DNA from 2 places in the Cellulomonas fulva genome. Region 1 is predicted to be linked to the other one. Evidence: predicted binding sites of a transcription regulator. Region 1 holds the regulator's gene; the other holds the start of a gene.
What was found. Region 1 encodes HspR, which represses chaperone genes until heat shock. Its sites were predicted from a motif close to AAGTTGAGTCNNNNNGACTCAACTT; they were not measured.
Positions count from the first base shown of each region.

Region 2: the regulator HspR is predicted to act here: its motif matches at 2,060-2,084, upstream of clpB (ATP-dependent chaperone ClpB).

Region 1 is NZ_JAHBOH010000001.1:1,316,680-1,320,307, forward strand. Features, by position in the region: gene KIN34_RS05880 (nucleotide exchange factor GrpE) at 1-554, shown strand, start outside; gene KIN34_RS05885 (DnaJ C-terminal domain-containing protein) at 583-1,557, shown strand; gene KIN34_RS05890 (heat shock protein transcriptional repressor HspR) at 1,615-2,043, shown strand; gene KIN34_RS05895 (FGGY family carbohydrate kinase) at 2,188-3,628, shown strand, end outside.
Region 2 is NZ_JAHBOH010000001.1:720,144-723,771, forward strand. Features, by position in the region: gene clpB (ATP-dependent chaperone ClpB) at 1-1,993, opposite strand, end outside; gene KIN34_RS03185 (histidine phosphatase family protein) at 2,207-2,863, shown strand; gene KIN34_RS03190 (alpha/beta hydrolase) at 2,972-3,628, shown strand, end outside.

The sequences.
Region 1 (3,628 bases):
ACCCCGAGACGGGCGAGCTGCGCCAGCCGACGCCGGAGGAGGCCGTCCTCGCCGAGGCCGAGGCGGCGGCCCAGGCCGGCGAGGAGGAGGTCGTGCTCGAGGGGCTCGTGGAGACCCAGAAGCTCGCGGCAGAGCGGCTCGAGGAGCTGCAGCGCGCCAACGCGGCGTACTTCAACCTCGAGCAGCAGTACTCGGCCTACGTGAAGCGGTCGAAGACCGAGGCGTCCGCCGCGCACGACCGCGGCGTCGCGAGCGTGGTCGAGGCGCTGATCCCGGTGCTCGACGACATCGAGCTCGCCCGTCAGCACGGCGACCTGAGCGGCCCGTTCGCGTCGATCGCCGAGAAGCTCGAGGCGACGATCGGCCGGTATGGCGTGGAGCGGTACGGCGAGGCGGGCCAGGAGTTCGACCCGGCGATCCACGAGGCGCTCATGCACGCGCACTCGTCGGAGGTCACCGTCTCGACCGTGCAGATGGTGCTGCAGCCGGGCTACCGCACGGCGGACCGGGTCCTGCGGGCCGCGCGCGTCGCCGTGGTGGACCCGGAGAGCTGACGACGAGCACAGGACGGGAGGAGGCGCGGTGACCGGGCAGGACTGGCTGGAGAAGGACTTCTACGCGGTGCTCGGCGTCTCCAAGGACGCCGACGCGACCACCATCAAGAAGGCGTACCGCAAGCTCGCGCGTGAGAAGCACCCGGACCACAACCCGGGAGACGCGAAGGCGGAGGCCGAGTTCAAGAACGTCGGCGAGGCCTACGCGGTGCTCTCGGACCCCGAGCAGCGCCAGCAGTACGACCAGATCCGCGCCATGGCCGGCGGCGCCCGCTTCACGGCGGGCGGCCGCGGCGCCGGCGGGTTCGAGGACGTGCTCGGCGGCATGTTCGGCGGTGGCGGCGGCTCGCGCGTGCGCTACTCGCAGGGCGGCGCGGGCGGGTTCGAGGACATCCTCGGCGGCATGTTCGGCGGCGGGGGGTTCCAGCGCGGCCCGCAGCCGGGCGCGGACCTGTCCGCGGTCGTCGAGCTGCCGTTCCGGCAGGCGGTCGAGGGGTCGACGGTCTCGCTGCAGGTCGAGGGGCGCACGGTCAACGCGCGCATCCCGGCCGGCGTGCGCGACGGCCAGAAGATCCGGCTGCGCGGCAAGGGGCGTCCCGGTGACCCCGGAGCCCCGGCGGGCGACCTCGTCGTGACGGTGCGGGTGCAGCCGCACCCCGTCTTCGCGCTGGACGGGCGCAACCTCAAGCTGACCGTCCCGGTCGCGTTCGACGAGGCCGCGCTCGGCGCGACGATCGACGTGCCGACCCTGGGCGGCGACACCGTCCGGGTCAAGGTGCCGGCCGGCACGCCCTCGGGCCGGACGCTGCGGGTCAAGGGCCGCGGCGTGCCGGGCAAGGACGCCGCGAACCCCACCAAGGACGCCGGGGACCTGCTGGTGACCGTGCAGGTCGTGGTGCCGCAGCGGCTCTCCGACGCGGCCCGCGAGGCCGTGCAGGCGTTCGGCATCGCGACCTCGGGCGAGGACGTGCGCGCCGAGCTGATGTCCCGCTCGCGGCGCTGACCCGGCGCCGACGAGCGGGACGAGCCGGACGACGAGCGGGCGACGAGGAGGCGAGCGGTGAACGAGGACCAGCCCGTGTTCGTCATCTCGCGCGCCGCCGAGCTCGCGGGCATGCACCCGCAGACGCTGCGCCAGTACGACCGGCTCGGCCTGGTGTCGCCCAGCCGCACGTCCGGCCGCGGGCGGCGGTACTCGCTGCGCGACGTCGCGACGCTGCGCGAGGTGCAGCGGCTCTCGCAGGACGAGGGCGTCAACCTCGCGGGCATCAAGCGGATCCTCGAGCTCGAGGCGGAGGTGCAGCGGCTCGGCCGCCAGGTCGAGTACCTGCGCTCGTTCGTCGAGCCCACGCGCCGCGTGTTCACCGCGGACCCGCGCGGGGACGTCGTGGCCACCCGCCGCGTCGCCCGCCAGCCCCGCGCGCCCCAGCAGCCCCGCGCGATCACGGCCGCCGGCGCGGTCGTCCTGTGGCGCCCCTCGGCCCGCTGACGTCGGCCGTCGACCCCCGCGAGCACGCCGGTCCCGCGGGCGCATGTCCGTCCCTCCCGACGAGGTCGGCGACGACCGACGTGCTCGCGGGCGTTGCTCGGCGCCTGACGGACCCGCCCGACGGACCTCGGGCAGGATCGTCGGGTGACCACCGCGCTCGGGATCGACGTCGGCACCACCAGCACCAAGGTCGCGCTCGTCGACGTCGACCGCGCCGTGGTGCTCGGGATCGCCGCCGCCCCGACGCCCGCCGCAGCGCACGTCGACGCGCTGGTCGCCGACCTCGCCGGGCGCGTGGTGGCCGCCGGGCCGCGGCCGGAGGCGGTCGGTGTCGCGTCGATGGCCGAGACCGGCGTGCCCGTCGGGCCGGACGGGCGGACCCGCGGCGACTGGCTGCGGTGGGACGGTCACCGCGCGGACGCACAGGCTCGGGCGCTCGCGGAGCGGCTCGGGCGTGGCGAGCTGTTCGCGGCGACGGGCGTGCGGGCCTCGGCCAAGGTGCCCCTCGCGACGTGGGCGTGGCTCGCGGAGCACGGCCAGGGCGTGCTGCACGCGGGCGGCCGCTGGGCCGGGGCCGCCGACCTCGTCGTGCTCGGCCTGACCGGGCGCCTGGTCACCGACCACACCCTCGCGGGCCGCACCATGGCCTACCGGCTGGGCCGGCCGGGCGACCTGCCGCACGGGTTCGACGCCGCGCTGCTCCGCGAGGTCGGGCTCGGCGCCCGGCACGTGCCGGCGGTGCTGGCCCCGGGCGCGCACGTGGGACTGCGCGCCGGACCGCTCACGGCGCTCGGGCTGCTCGTCGGCACACCCGTGACCGTGGCGGGGCACGACCACGCGGTCGGCGCCTTCGCCGCCGGGGTGCGCGGCCCGGGCGACGTCGCCGACTCGGTCGGCACCACCGAGGTCGTGTGCACCGTGCTCCCGCGGGACCCCGAGCCCGGGCCGGTCGCCGCCGCGGGGATGAGCCTGGTGCGCACGGTCCGCGGGGACCGCCCGGCGCTGGTCGCGGGATCGTCGAGCGCGGGCGGGGCAGTCGAGGCCTGGCTGGACCAGGTCGTCGGGCCGCGTGGCCGCGAGCACGACGAGCACCCGTACGACGAGCACCCGCACGACGAGCCTGCGCACGACGAGCGCGACCGCGTCCGCGCGGCGGCGTCGGTGCCCTTCGTCGTCGACGAGGTGGTCGACGCAGCGGTCGACGGCGCGTTCGTCGTGCTGCCGTACCTGCACGGACGCCAGACGCCCCGGCCGGACCCCGCCGCCCGGCTCCGCGCGCTGGGCCCCGTGCCCGCGGACCCGGTCGCGGCGGTGCGCGGGGTGCTGCTGGGCGCGGCCCTGCACGCGCGCTGGATGCTCGACGAGCAGGCGGCGCTCGCGGGCGCCGCGCCGCGGGCGGTGCGGGTGCTCGGACGGCCGGTGGCGACCAACCCCGCGTGGGCGGCGGTCAAGAGGTGGTGCACGCCCGTGCCCCTCACGGTGGTCGACGAGCCGCAGGCGGTGGCGGCGGGCGCGGCGCTGCTCGCGGCGGAGCGCGCGGGGCTGGTCGGCGTGGCCCCGGTGCTGGCGGCGTCGACGCCGGCCA
Region 2 (3,628 bases), 600 kb from region 1:
CCTCGTAGCCCACGTACCCGGGAGGCGCCCCGACGAGCCGCGCGATTGAGTGCTTCTCGGCGTACTCCGACATGTCGATGCGCACCATGGCGCGCTCGTCGTCGAACAGGAAGTCCGCGAGCGCCTTGGCGAGCTCGGTCTTGCCGACGCCCGTGGGACCCAGGAACAGGAACGAGCCCGTGGGCCGGTCGGGGTCGGAGATGCCGGCCCGGGCGCGGCGGACGGCGTCGGAGACCGCGGCGACGGCCTTCTTCTGGCCGATCAGCCGCTCGCCGAGCACCTCCTCCATGCGCAGGAGCTTGGCGGTCTCGCCCTCGAGCATGCGGCCGGCGGGGATGCCGGTCCACGCGGCGACCACCTCGGCGATCTCGTCGGGCCCGACCTTCTCCGCGATCATCGGGGGCCCGTCGACGACGTCCTCGGCCGCCGCCTCGGTGGCCTCCGCCTCCTGGATCTGCTGCTGGAGCGTCGGGATCTCGCCGTACATGATCCGGGCGGCGGCGGCGAGGTCGCCCTCGCGCTGCAGGCGCTCGGCGTCGGAGCGCAGCGTGTCCAGGCGAGCCTTCAGGTCGCCGACGAGGTTGTGGCCCGCCTTCTCCTTCTCCCAGCGCGCGTTGAGCGACGCGAGCTCCTCCCGCCGGTCCGCGAGGTCCCGGCGCAGCCGCTCGAGCCGGTCGATCGAGCCCGGGTCGTCGGACTCCGCGAGGACGACCTCCTCCATCTCGAGGCGCGTCACGGCGCGCTGCAGCTCGTCGATCTCGATGGGCGAGGAGTCGAGCTCCATGCGCAGACGCGACGCGGCCTCGTCGACCAGGTCGATCGCCTTGTCCGGGAGCTGGCGGCCGGTGATGTACCGGTCGGACAGCGCCGCGGCGGCGACCAGCGCCGCGTCGGAGATCGTGACCTTGTGGTGCGCCTCGTAGCGCTCCTTGAGCCCGCGCAGGATCGCGACGGTGTCCTCGACCGACGGCTCCCCGACGTAGACCTGCTGGAACCGCCGCTCGAGCGCGGGGTCCTTCTCGATGTGCTCGCGGTACTCGTCGAGCGTGGTGGCGCCGACCAGCCGCAGCTCGCCGCGGGCCAGCATGGGCTTGAGCATGTTGCCCGCGTCCATGGCGCCCTCGCCGCCCGCGCCCGCCCCGACGACCGTGTGCAGCTCGTCGATGAACGTGACGACCTGGCCGTCCGATGCGGTGATCTCCTCGAGGACGGCCTTGAGCCGCTCCTCGAACTCGCCGCGGTACTTGGCGCCCGCGACCATCGACGCGAGGTCGAGCGAGACCAGCTTCTTGCCCCGGAGCGACTCCGGGACGTCCCCCGCGACGATGCGCTGCGCGAGGCCCTCGACCACGGCGGTCTTGCCCACGCCGGGCTCGCCGATGAGCACGGGGTTGTTCTTGGTGCGGCGGGACAGCACCTGCACGACGCGGCGGATCTCGGCGTCACGGCCGATCACCGGGTCGAGCTTGCCCTCGGCGGCCCGCTGCGTGAGGTCGAGCCCGTACTGCTCGAGCGCCTTGTAGGTCCCCTCGGGGTTGGGGGTGGTGACGCGCGCGTTGCCCCGCACGTTCGGGAGCGCGGCGAGCAGCGCCTCCCGGGACGCGCCGGCCGAGCGCAGCGCGTCCGCGACGCCGGACTGCCCCGCGGCGAGCCCGATCAGCAGGTGCTCGGTCGAGACGTAGTCGTCGCCCAGGGTGCGGGCCTCGTCGTTCGCGGCCAGCAGCGCCGCGGTCGTCGCACGCGAGGCGGGCGGCTGGGCGACGGTGTCACCTGACGACGACGGCAGGTTGACCAGGATGCCGCGCACGGCGCGACCCAGCGCCCCGCGGTCGGCGCCCACCGCGTCGAGCAAGCCGTTGGCGACGCCGCCCTCCTGCTGGAGCAGGGCGTCGAGGACGTGCGCCGGCTCGAGCTGCGGGTTGCCGGCGGCGCTCGCCGACTGGAAGGCGCTCCCGAGCGCCTCCTGCGAGCGGGTGGTGAGCTTCGCGTCCACGTGACCTCCCAGCGCGACGACGCGCGCGATGTTCCGATTGCTGACTCTACGGCTCTCAACGCTGCGAACTTGAGTCTATTCCGCTCAACTCTGCGCCGCCCCCGGGGCGGCCGGCGTGCACCGGATGGTCATCAGGTGGAGGGGTGGTCGTCGTCGCGGCGTCACCCGGGGTGCCTAGCGTCGTCGGCGACCACCGACGACGAAAGGGCAACGATGACCCTCACCATGACGCTCGTCCGGCACGGGCGCACCCACTTCAACGCCCGCCGGATCCTGCAGGGCAACAGCGACTCCCCGCTCACGAGGACCGGCCGCGAGGGCGTGCGGACCACCGCCCGCCACCTGGCCGGCACTCCGTTCACCGCGGCCTGGTGCTCACCCTCCGGCCGCGCGGTCACCACGGCCGTCGAGCTCCTGCGCCACCACCCCGAGCTGCGGCTGCGGGCGGACGCCGGCCTCCGCGAGTACCACTTCGGAGCCTACGAGCGCCGTCCGGAGAGCGCGCTCGACCAGGTGATCGACTGGTCGACGCTCGTCACCTCCGTCCTCGACGGCACGCACCCCGGCCTGCCCGGCGGCGAGTCGGCCGCGCACTTCATGGGCCGCACCCGGGACGCGTTCGCGCGGATCGTGGCGCGGCACCACGGGCACGACGAGCACGTGCTCGTCGTCGGGCACGGCCTCGCCCTCGGCGCGTACCTGGCCACGGTCGAGCCCGTCGGGCTGGTGCCGCTGCCGAACGCGTCGGTCTCGACGGTCGAGGTCGACGACGAGGGCGCGGCCCGGATCACGTCCATCGCCGTCGACGTCGCGCACCAGGGCCCGCTCGCCGCGCGCGGCACGCTGTCCCCGCTCGCTCCGGTCGCCTGAGCCTCGTCCGCACGGCGGGGTCCCCGAGGACTGCGGGGATCTGGCGACGTCAGCGACCAGATCCTCGCAATCCTCGGTGCTCCCGCGTCCGGGTGCGACGATGCGGGCATGGCGGCTGACGCGGGCAGGGGCGGGGACGAGGTCGTCGACGTGCTCGGGGAGCCGTGGGTCGCGCGGACGCTGCCGCTGCGGGACGACGCGGAGACCGCCCGCTCGGGCGTGCCGCCGGTCGCCACGCTCGTGCACCGCGCCGCCACGCCGGCCCGGACCCACCGGCGGGCGGTGCTCTACCTGCACGGCTTCGTCGACTACTTCTTCCACCCGCACCTCGCCGACGCGCTCGACGCCGCCGACTGGGACCTGTACGCGCTCGACCTGCGCGACTACGGCCGCTCGATCCGCGAGGGCCGCCGGCCCAACCACGTGCGCGAGCTCGCCACGTACGCCGAGGAGATCGACGCGGCGGTCGCCGTGCTGCACGCCGAGCACGACGAGGTCGCCCTCCTCGGTCACTCGACGGGCGGGCTCGTCGCCGCGCTCTGGGCCGACGCGCGCCCCGGCCGGGTAGACGCCGTCGTCCTCAACTCGCCCTGGCTCGACCTGCGCGGGAGCTGGTTCGAGCGCACGCTGCTGACCTGGGCGCTGCGGCCGGTCGGCCGGGTGGCCCCCGGCCTCGTCGTCGGCCACATCGCTCCGCACTACGGGCGCGCGCTGCACCGGGACACGGGCGGCGAGTGGGACTACGACCTGGCGTGGAAGCCGCAC